DNA from 2 places in the Enterobacter dykesii genome. Region 2 is predicted to be linked to the other one. Evidence: predicted binding sites of a transcription regulator. Region 2 holds the regulator's gene; the other holds the start of a gene.
The links. Region 2 encodes Fur, which represses iron uptake genes when iron is present. Its sites were predicted from a motif close to ATAATAATGAGAACNACTATCAA; they were not measured.
Positions count from the first base shown of each region.

Region 1: the regulator Fur is predicted to act here: its motif matches at 1,460-1,482, upstream of exbB (tol-pal system-associated acyl-CoA thioesterase).

Region 1 covers NZ_CP126604.1:3,813,531-3,818,899, reverse strand. The annotation lists gene metC (cystathionine beta-lyase) at 105-1,292, opposite strand; gene exbB (tol-pal system-associated acyl-CoA thioesterase) at 1,544-2,275, shown strand; gene exbD (TonB system transport protein ExbD) at 2,280-2,705, shown strand; gene F0320_RS18130 (cytoplasmic protein) at 2,748-3,197, opposite strand; gene F0320_RS18125 (hypothetical protein) at 3,199-3,603, opposite strand; gene F0320_RS18120 (ESA_00282 family adhesion-associated protein) at 3,707-4,210, shown strand; gene F0320_RS18115 (TIGR00645 family protein) at 4,292-4,780, shown strand; gene F0320_RS18110 (methyl-accepting chemotaxis protein) at 5,074-5,369, shown strand, end outside.
Region 2 covers NZ_CP126604.1:1,223,408-1,228,776, forward strand. The annotation lists gene glnS (glutamine--tRNA ligase) at 1-1,297, shown strand, start outside; gene chiP (chitoporin ChiP) at 1,745-3,142, shown strand; gene chiQ (ChiQ/YbfN family lipoprotein) at 3,190-3,519, shown strand; gene fur (ferric iron uptake transcriptional regulator) at 3,614-4,060, opposite strand; gene fldA (flavodoxin FldA) at 4,351-4,881, opposite strand; gene ybfE (LexA regulated protein) at 5,037-5,324, opposite strand.

The DNA of each region.
Region 1 (5,369 bases), 2.0 Mb from region 2:
TCCCTTATTCGCCCGTCGGGTTTGATCCCGGGCGCAACTCATGCAGACTTTTCTCATTGCCGTGTCCACAAAAGCGTCCAGAGAGTACATTTTCAGCCAGCACTCTACACGATACGCTCGAACCCTGCTGCTAAATCGGCAATCAGATCGTCAACATTTTCTAAACCGATATGCAGTCGAATCAGGGTGCCGCTGAAGTCTACTTCACCGCCGGGGCGCAGAGCCGCAACCTGTTCCGGCTGATTAGGCAGGATCAGGGATTCAAAACCGCCCCACGAGTAGGCCATGCTGAAGAGAGTAAAATTATCCAGATAGCTCGCCAGCTCGTCGTTATTCAGCCGTTTTTTCAGCACGAATGAGAACAACCCGCTGCTGCCCGTAAAGTCACGTTGCCAGAATTCGTGGCCTTTACTTCCCGGTAACGCGGGATGATTTACGCGCTCAACCTGCGGATGCTGCGCCAGCCATTCGGCTACCTTCAGGCTGCTTTCATGGTGCTGACGCAGGCGAACGCCCAGCGTGCGGAGTCCGCGGCTGGTCATGTAGGCCGTGTCTGCGTCCACCATCTGGCCCATCAGGTAGGCATTTTCACGCAGCTGATCCCAGCAGCGCGCGTTGGAGACCGCCGTGCCAATCATGCCGTCAGAGTGGCCTATCAGGTATTTCGTCGCCGCCTGAATCGAGATATCAATGTCGAATTCCAGGGCTTTAAACAGCACGCCTGCCGCCCAGGTGTTGTCGATCATCACGATCGCCTCTGGCGCTTTGCTGCGTACGGCCTTCACGATGGCCGGCACGTCGTGAACTTCCATGGTGAGCGATCCCGGCGATTCCAGGAACACAATGCGCGTGTTTGGCTGAATAAGTTCGGCAATGCCTTCACCAATCAGCGGGTCGAACCAGCCGGTCGTTACGCCGAGCTTGCTGAGGATTTTGGTGCAGAAGTCCTGGCTGGGTTCATAGGCGGTGTTGGTCATCAGGATATGGTCGCCCTGTTCCACAAACGCCAGAATGGTGTTGGCGACCGCCGCCGCCCCGCACGGGAACAGCGCGCAGCCCGCGCCGCCTTCCAGCTCGCACATCGCCTCCTGCAGCGAAAAATGGGTTAGCGTGCCGCGACGGCCATAAAACAGCCCGCCTTTCGCGCGGTTGCGCGTGGCGATTTTTTTATCCTCAACGGTATCAAACACCAGCGAGGAGGCTCGTTGAATCACGCTGTTGACCGATCCCTGCGTATATTTTTTGCTGCGTCCTGCCTGTACCAGCGTGGTATCAAGATGCTTCTTTGTCATGTTCGCTAACCCTGTTTTTATACGTCTGGACGTCCAGACTACCACGATTGGAAAAAACTGCACCCCGAGGCTTATCGAATAAGCAGAAAATATTAGCAAAAATTCGCATAAGAAATTTTTACTGCGTAAGCGCAAGGAAAGTGAGCGAAAATTACGGCACTATGCAAATACTAATGAGAACTACTATCAATTCGACGACGTTTTGATATTATTACGTTCAGATTTTGTGATTTGCGTCCTGGAGATACAGAGTGGGTAATAATTTGATGCAGACGGATCTCTCCGTTTGGGGCATGTATCAGCATGCTGACATCGTGGTTAAGATTGTGATGATCGGCCTGATTCTGGCGTCCGTTGTCACCTGGGCTATCTTCTTCAGCAAAAGCGCCGAGCTGCTTTCGCAGAAGCGTCGCCTTAAGCGGGAACAGCAGCAGCTTGCAGAAGCCCGCTCTCTGGATCAGGCTTCAGATATGACCTCATCCTTCCACGCGAAAAGCCTGACCACCCTGTTAGTGAATGAAGCACAGAACGAGCTGGAACTCTCCGCTGGCAGTGAAGATAACGAAGGCATCAAAGAACGTACCGGTTTCCGCCTGGAGCGTCGCGTGGCGGCCGTTGGCCGACACATGGGACGCGGCAATGGTTATCTGGCGACCATCGGCGCGATCTCACCGTTCATCGGTCTTTTCGGTACGGTCTGGGGCATCATGAACAGCTTTATCGGCATCGCGCAGACCCAAACCACCAACCTGGCGGTCGTTGCGCCGGGTATCGCAGAAGCGCTGCTGGCGACGGCCATCGGTCTGGTTGCCGCTATCCCGGCGGTGGTCATCTACAACATTTTCGCGCGTATGATTGGCAGCTACAAAGCCACGCTGGGTGACGTTGCCGCACAGGTTCTGCTGCTGCAAAGTCGCGATCTGGATCTGAATTCCAGCTCGGTTAAGCCGGTGCACGCGGCGTCTAAACTGCGCGCAGGTTAAGAGTATGGCGATGCGTCTAAACGAAAATCTGGACGATAACGGTGAAATGCATGAAATCAACGTGACGCCGTTTATCGACGTCATGCTGGTTCTGCTGATTATCTTCATGGTGGCTGCACCGCTGGCGACGGTGGATGTGAAGGTGAATCTGCCGGCATCTTCCAGCCAGCCCCAGCCGCGCCCGGAGAAGCCTATTTACCTGTCGGTGAAGGCGGATAAATCCATGTTCCTCGGGAACGACCCGGTGACGGCCGACTCTGTCATCCCGGCGCTGGAGCAGCTTACGGGCGGTAAGAAAGACACCACGGTCTTCTTCCGTGCGGATAAAACCGTTGATTATGAAACCATGATGAAGGTAATGGACACGCTGCATCAGGCGGGTTACCTGAAGATTGGACTGGTCGGCGAAGAGAAAGCGGCCTCGAAGTGATAAAGAAGCTGGCGAAAGCCGGCTTTTTTTATGCCTGCCGGTTTATGCGTTTTTGCTATCCGTCGGTGCAGTAGAAGAGGGGGCCAGCGCGTCCTCATCAAGCGCTACGCAGGTGACGTTTGAGGTACGGTACTCACCGTCGGACAGCTTGCGCGTCAGGCGCAGGGTGGCGATTTCTCTGGCAAGCAGATATTGATAATTGGCCTCAAGACGTCCCAGAAGCTTCTCTTTCAGTTCTGGCCGCTGCTCTATGATGGCGTTCATCACGGCACCGTAAATTTCTTCTTTGACCTGTAGCGGATAAATTTCACGGCGATTCTGCCATTTCAGACGAACCAGCGTCGCCGGGATCGATACCAGGTCTTGTGTAATTCGCGTCATCTCGTCATTTTTTGTGTTTCTCAGCGCGTCGAGATTTTGCTTTAAGATAAATTCATCACTTTTTTTATCATCTAAAGTCAAATAAACGTCGTTGTTTTTAACTTCTTTCACGTTAATCTTCCCCCAGGCTGTAAAAAATTGGGTTGTTCTTTTCACGCGTAATTAAATTAAGCCAAATTTTATTGCCCGCTTCATTAATTTCTTCGGTTTTCTCGGCCATTATTTGACTGAGTTTTTGGGCATCTATTTCACCCTCAGCCTGCAGGTCATTCAGCAGGTGGACAAAGGCTTCAATTTTTATGGCGCGAAATAAGCGGTCTTTTATATGGCGATCGTGCTCTTCCAGCAACATATTTCGGGATTTGCCAGTTCGGGAAACACCAATTAATATATCGGGCTCGAAATCAGAGAGCTTTCTTTTCCCCTGAGTGAAACTGGCCTCTTTTTCTGCTTCCGTCGGTTGCTGTTCCACAGGCGTAATGTGGTACTTAGCCGGGACGAGATAGTCGGGCAGCATTTTTAATTTCCTTTAATTTCAACAGGGTGGGGTTGGTAAAGGCGTGAGATTCGTTGACAATATCATGAGGCAAATTTAAAATCAAAAAAAATGGAGCCTACCCATGAACAGCATCTTTTTTACGGTCATCACATTACTATTACTGACCGCTGGTGTGCTTTTATTGATGCAGGAGTTCAATAAAACGAAAGTGTCGAAAGACACCAGTGAACCCCCGCAACCTGAACTGATGACAAAAGAGGAAGGGGAAGACCATTTCTCTGTATTGATGAACTCCGTTACGCCTGTCTGGTACTGGCGGGTGAACCACGAATATATCGACTTTTTACACGCGACAATTAAGCGCATGAAAATGTCGGAAATTAATGATACGCCCGGACTGTTTGAGGCGCAGCGTCGCTGTAGCGATCTGAATTCAGCAGTCTATAAATATTATGACAATATCAAAAAGCGCTGCCTTAACGGCGAAAAGGTCTCTTATTCCGATCTGGACGTATTAAATTTGCGGCAGTGTTTTCGCGAGTTCAGTCTTGAAGCCTATCCTGAACTGGTGGCGCTTGTCTGGCCGGAGTACGCACGTCCCGAGGTTAACCCGGACAACGTCTGAATGACGTACCGTTGAGTTATTGCAAACAGCCAGCGCCGTTGAGATATACTGGGCGCTGGTTTCTTTTGCAAACAGGACTCTATGGAACGCTTTTTTGAAAATGCCATGTATGCCTCTCGCTGGATACTGGCCCCCGTCTATTTTGGCCTCTCGCTGGCACTTATCGCGCTGACGATTAAGTTCTTTCAGGAAATCTGGCATGTTCTGCCGAACATTTTTTCTATTGCCGAAGCGGATTTGATTCTGGTTCTGCTGTCGCTGGTGGACATGACCCTGGTGGGCGGGCTGCTGGTGATGGTGATGTTCTCCGGCTACGAGAATTTTGTCTCCCAACTCGATATCGACGAGCGTAAAGAGAAGCTCAGCTGGCTGGGGAAAATGGATGCTTCATCGCTGAAGAATAAAGTCGCCGCGTCGATTGTGGCGATCTCCTCTATTCACCTGTTACGCGTGTTTATGGACGCGAAGAACGTGCCGGATAACAAACTGATGTGGTACGTCATCATCCACCTGACGTTTGTGCTGTCTGCGTTTGTGATGGGGTATCTGGATAAGATCAGTAAGAAGTAATTCCCCTCACTTAAGCTCCCTCTCCCTGTGGGAGAGGGCCCGGGTGAGGGCATCAGACCGCACTATTTATCCGACGACGCCTGCCACAGATTCAAAGCGCTTTCCCACTCTGCCCTTATCACATCACAAATTGCATCCCTAAGCGCGGGCCTAATGATTAACGACTGCTGTGTGACCAGTGAAGCCACGCTAATTAAAAATGATCACAAAACGTTATAATTTCCCTTTTTCCTGCCGATAACGAGAGTAGTACTCGCCTCTGGGCGAACTCACCCTCACGGCAAGGAAGACTTATGAATATGCTCCGTAATTTCACGATCCGCTTCGTCATGCTGACGATTCTCGGGATCTTTTGTTTAATGTGGGCGGGCGTTGGGTTGTACAGCACCTGGTCCCTTTCTCGCGTATCAGATGGCAATGAGGTCGATCGCCAGCTGGTTAAACAGATGACGGTACTCAGCCAGGGTAACGATCAATATTTCCGCTTTGTGACCCGTCTGAGCCGCGCGATGGAAGTCAAAGCCGCAGGCGGCACGCCGGATCTCTCCTCTGCCCAACAGGCGCTGGATAACATGGGCAAGAAACTGGC
Region 2 (5,369 bases):
ACTGTCTGCTGATGAAATCCGTGAATATCGCGGTACGCTGACCGCGCCGGGCAAAAACAGCCCGTTCCGCGATCGCAGCGTGGAAGAGAACCTGGCGCTGTTTGAAAAAATGCGTGCCGGTGGCTTCGAAGAAGGCAAAGCGTGCCTGCGTGCCAAAATCGACATGGCGTCTCCGTTCATCGTGATGCGCGATCCGGTGCTGTACCGCATTAAGTTTGCGGAACACCACCAGACCGGCAACAAGTGGTGCATCTACCCGATGTACGACTTTACCCACTGCATCAGCGATGCGCTGGAAGGCATTACGCACTCCCTGTGTACGCTGGAGTTCCAGGACAACCGTCGTCTGTACGACTGGGTGCTGGATAACATCACCATTCCTGTGCATCCACGCCAGTACGAGTTCTCTCGTCTGAATCTGGAATACACCGTGATGTCCAAGCGTAAGCTGAACCTGCTGGTGACCGACAAGCACGTTGAAGGCTGGGATGACCCACGTATGCCGACCATCTCCGGTCTGCGCCGCCGTGGTTACACTGCTGCCTCTATTCGTGAGTTCTGCAAACGCATTGGCGTGACCAAGCAGGACAACACCATCGAGATGGCTTCCCTTGAATCCTGCATTCGCGAAGACCTCAACGAAAACGCCCCGCGCGCGATGGCCGTTATCGACCCGGTGAAACTGGTTATCGAAAACTATCCGCAGGGTGAAAGCGAGCTGGTCTCCATGCCTAACCATCCGAACAAACCGGAAATGGGTAGCCGTGACGTGCCGTTCAGCGGTGAGATCTGGATTGACCGCGCTGACTTCCGCGAAGAAGCCAACAAGCAGTACAAGCGTCTGGTGCTGGGAAAAGAAGTGCGTCTGCGTAATGCCTACGTCATCAAAGCCGAGCGCGTAGAGAAAGATGCGGAAGGGAATATCACCACCATCTTCTGTTCCTATGACGCTGAAACGCTGAGCAAAGATCCGGCGGATGGCCGCAAGGTGAAAGGCGTTATTCACTGGGTGAGCGCTTCCCACGCGCTGCCGGTAGAAATTCGTCTGTACGATCGTCTGTTCAGCGTGCCTAACCCAGGTGCAGCGGAAGACTTCCTGGCGACCATCAACCCGGAATCTCTGGTGATCAAGCAGGGTTATGCGGAGCCTTCTCTGAAAGCCGCTGAAGCGGGCAAAGCGTTCCAGTTCGAACGTGAAGGTTACTTCTGCCTGGACAGCCGTTACAGCACGGCGGAAAAACCGGTATTTAACCGTACCGTAGGTCTGCGTGATACCTGGACGAAGATCGGCGAATAATATTGCTGGTCTGGTCAATGAGAGACAAACGCCGCACTATGCGGCGTTTTTTTATTTAGCGATCAGGGTATTAAGGCAGGACCTAAACAGGCGTCATAAAAATATCAGGTCAATGAGGTGCTACTTATTTTTCAAAAAAAAAGTTCGTGTCATTACGGAAATTAAAAAGGTTATAAAAAAAGGAGAATGTTCCACGTCTAGTCACTGAAATACCTGATAATTCCCCGCCATTTCTCGCCTCCCCATAAATGTTACAAAGCACTACCAATTATGTGCACTTCGTCATAATCCTGACTTTTGTCAGCTAAAAAGCATTGATAATTCGCGTCGCGAAAAATAACCTAAGGACGGTAGTTAATTCGAGGGTATTTAAAGCTACCCCTGACCATTTGGTCTTTTTTATTTACGCCGCTTCAGGCGTTTTAATTCGTCAAAGAGGAATAATCTATGCGTACGTTCAGTGGCAAACGTAGTGCGCTGGCGCTGGCTATTGCCGGTGTGACAGCAATGTCGGGCCTGGTGATGACACCAGAGGCGAAAGCGGCGGGCTTCATCGATGATTCTACCCTCACGGGCGGTATTTATTACTGGCAGCGTGAACGTGACCGTAAAGACGTCACTGAAGATAAATACAAAACCAACCTTTCTCACTCCACCTGGAACGCCAACCTGGACTTCCAGTCAGGCTATGCCGCAGATATGTTCGGTCTGGATATTGCTGCGTTCACCGCGATTGAAATGGCGGAAAACGGCGACAGCGCCCACCCGAACGAAATTGCCTTCTCCTCCAGTAATAAAGCCTATAAAGAAGACTGGTCCGGGGATAAGAGCGGCATCAGCCTTTACAAAGCCGCCGCAAAATTTAAATACGGTCCGGTTTGGGCGCGCGGTGGTTATATTCAGCCAACCGGTCAGACTCTGTTAGCACCGCACTGGAGCTTTATGCCGGGTACCTATCAGGGTGCAGAAGCCGGGGCGAACTTTGACTACGGTGATGCGGGTGCGTTGAGCTTCTCCTACATGTGGACCAACGAGTACAAAGCACCGTGGCACATCGAAATGGACAAGTTCTACCAGAACGATAAAAAAACCAAAGTCGATTACCTGCACTCGTTGGGCGCGAAGTACGACTTCAAAAACGATCTGGTGCTGGAAGCGGCATTTGGTCAGGCGCAGGGCTATATCGATCAGTACTTTGCCAAGGCCAGCTATAAATTCGATGTCGCGGGTAGCCCGCTGAGCACCAGCTACCAGTTCTACGGTACGCGCGACAAAGTCAGCAACGGTGGCGTCAACGATATTTATGACGGCACCGCGTGGCTGCAGGCGTTAACCTTCGGCTACAAGGTCGGTCAGGTTGATTTGCGTCTGGAAGGTACATGGGTGAAGGCGGAAGGGCAGCAGGGCTACTTCCTGCAGCGTATGACCCCGACCTACGCCTCATCCAACGGTCGTCTTGATATCTGGTGGGATAACCGCTCAGACTTCAACGCCGACGGCGAGAAAGCGGTCTTCTTTGGCGCAATGTATGACCTGAAAAACTGGAACCTGCCTGGCTGGGCGGTGGGCGCTTCTTACGCTTACGCCTGGGACGCAAAACCTGCCGATATGGCCACGCCGGATGCATACTACGATCCCAACTATCGCCTGAAAGAGTCTGCGTACAGCCTCGATGCTATCTATACCCTGCAGGATGGCCGCGCGAAAGGCACAATGTTCAAACTGCACTTCACTCAGTATGACAACCACTCAGATATCCCGAGCTATGCAGGCGGTTACGGCAACATCTTCCAGGATGAGCGTGACGTGAAATTCATGGTTATCGCCCCATTCACCATCTTCTGATGAACGCCCCGGCGGGCCGAGTCCCGCCGGTATGGAGACTGCATATGATGAAAAAAATCGTAATCGTCGCGTTGCTGGCATCAGGGCTGGTGGCGTGTGCTCAGAGTGAGGCGCCGAAAGAGGACTCCCGTCTGAAGGAGGCCTATAGCGCCTGTATAAATACTGCGGAAGGATCGCCGGAGAAAATTCAAGCCTGTCAGAGCGTGCTGAACGTGCTGAAGAAAGAGAAAGCGCACGAGCAGTTCGCGACGCAGGAGAACGTCCGCGTAATGGATTACCAGGCCTGTATCCAGGCGCGTAAAACCGGTAACGATCAGGAAGTTGCGAAGCGTTGCGACCAGATTTGGAAAGAAATACGAAGCAATAACAGTAACTAATTCGCTGTTATCATGCCCGGTGGCGCTGCGCTTACCGGGCTTTTTTCAGGCAAAAAAAAGCCAACCTTGCGGCTGGCTCAGAGTATGAATCTTATTATTTCGCGTCGTGCGCGTGGTCGTCTTCGCGGCAGTCGCCTTCAGCGCAGTGACCGTAAAGGTACAGGCTGTGGTTCGTCAGGCGGATGCCATGACGCGCCGCGATTTCACGCTGGCGCGCTTCGATGGAATCATCGCTGAATTCAATGACCTTGCCGCAATCGAGGCAGATCAGGTGATCGTGGTGCTGCTGCTGGGTCAGTTCGAAAACGGATTTACCGCCTTCGAAATTATGACGGGTAACAATGCCCGCGTCATCAAACTGGTTCAGCACGCGATAGACGGTAGCCAGCCCAATCTCTTCACCCATGTCGATAAGACGTTTATAAAGGTCTTCCGCACTGACATGGTGATTGTCTGGACCCTGAAGCACTTCAAGGATTTTTAACCGAGGAAGCGTAACTTTCAGGCCAGCCTTCTTTAATGCGGTATTGTTGTCAGTCATGCGGAATCTGTCCTGTTGCTAAACGATTCACTTCTGTGGGAAGTGACAGAAAATGCACCCGGGATAATGCGTCTCATTATAGAACTGCCATGGCTAAATGAAAACTGCAAGTCTCAGGCAAAATATGCTTATAAAAACGTGGTATCACCAACAAACTTGCTCAATGGAAAACCACGTTTTATCAGGGAGACATTGTACAGGTCTGGGCGAAAAAGTTAAAAGATTGTAGCGATTAATTTAATCGGTTTGACCTGGGGCATGGGCGCAACCGCAGTTGCGCCGCGATAAAATCAGGCGTTCAGAATATCATCCAGGTGCAGTTCTTCACGGATCTGCTTCACCCATTTCTCAACGCGCTCTGCTGTGAGCTCTGGCTGACGGTCTTCGTCAATGGCCAGACCTACGAAGTGATCGTCATCAGCCAGGCCTTTGGACGCTTCAAAGTGGTAACCGGCGGTCGGCCAGTGGCCTACGATCACTGCACCGTTCGGCTCAATGATATCGCGGATGGTACCCAGCGCGTCACAGAAGTATTCGGCGTAGTCTTCCTGGTCACCACAACCGAACAGCGCGACCAGCTTACCGTTGAAGTCCACTTCTTCCAGCGTCGGGAAGAAATCATCCCAGTCGCACTGGGCTTCACCGTAGTACCAGGTTGGGATACCCAGCAGCAGAATGTCATAGCCTTCCAGATCTTCTTTGCTGCTCTTGGCGATGTCATGCACATCAGCAACGTCTTTACCGAGCTGTTTTTGAATGTTTTTTGCGATATTTTCGGTATTGCCGGTATCACTGCCAAAGAAAATGCCGATGATTGCCATGAGTAAAATAACCTCTTGAAACTTAATAGTATGGTGGCGCAATTCGGCCACGGATAAGGGCAATAATAGCAGAACTGGCAACCCTGCGGAAACAGCTATCGCGCAGGACTGCACTCTGTGCTACATGAAAAGGGCGTTAAAGGGGATTTTCAGACTTATGCCTGGCTGCGTAACGTCTCAAGCTGGACGAGCAACATCTCTTCAATGAGCTCGCTGCGGCTGATATTACGCGCGTCAGCCAGCTCGTTCAGCGCATCGACGGCGTCGGCGTTAAGCTTCAGTTCGACACGCTTAAGCCCACGATTTTTATCGCGTTTAAGCTGGTTGCGTTTATTGATACGCAGCTGTTCATCGCGCGAGAGCGGATTCGTTTTCGGTCGTCCCGGTCGACGCTCATTCGCGAACAGATCTAGTGTCGTACGGTCCGTTTGTTCTTTGGCCATGATTCTGAGACTTCGGGGGAAATACGCCGCCCTGCTAATGCCTGG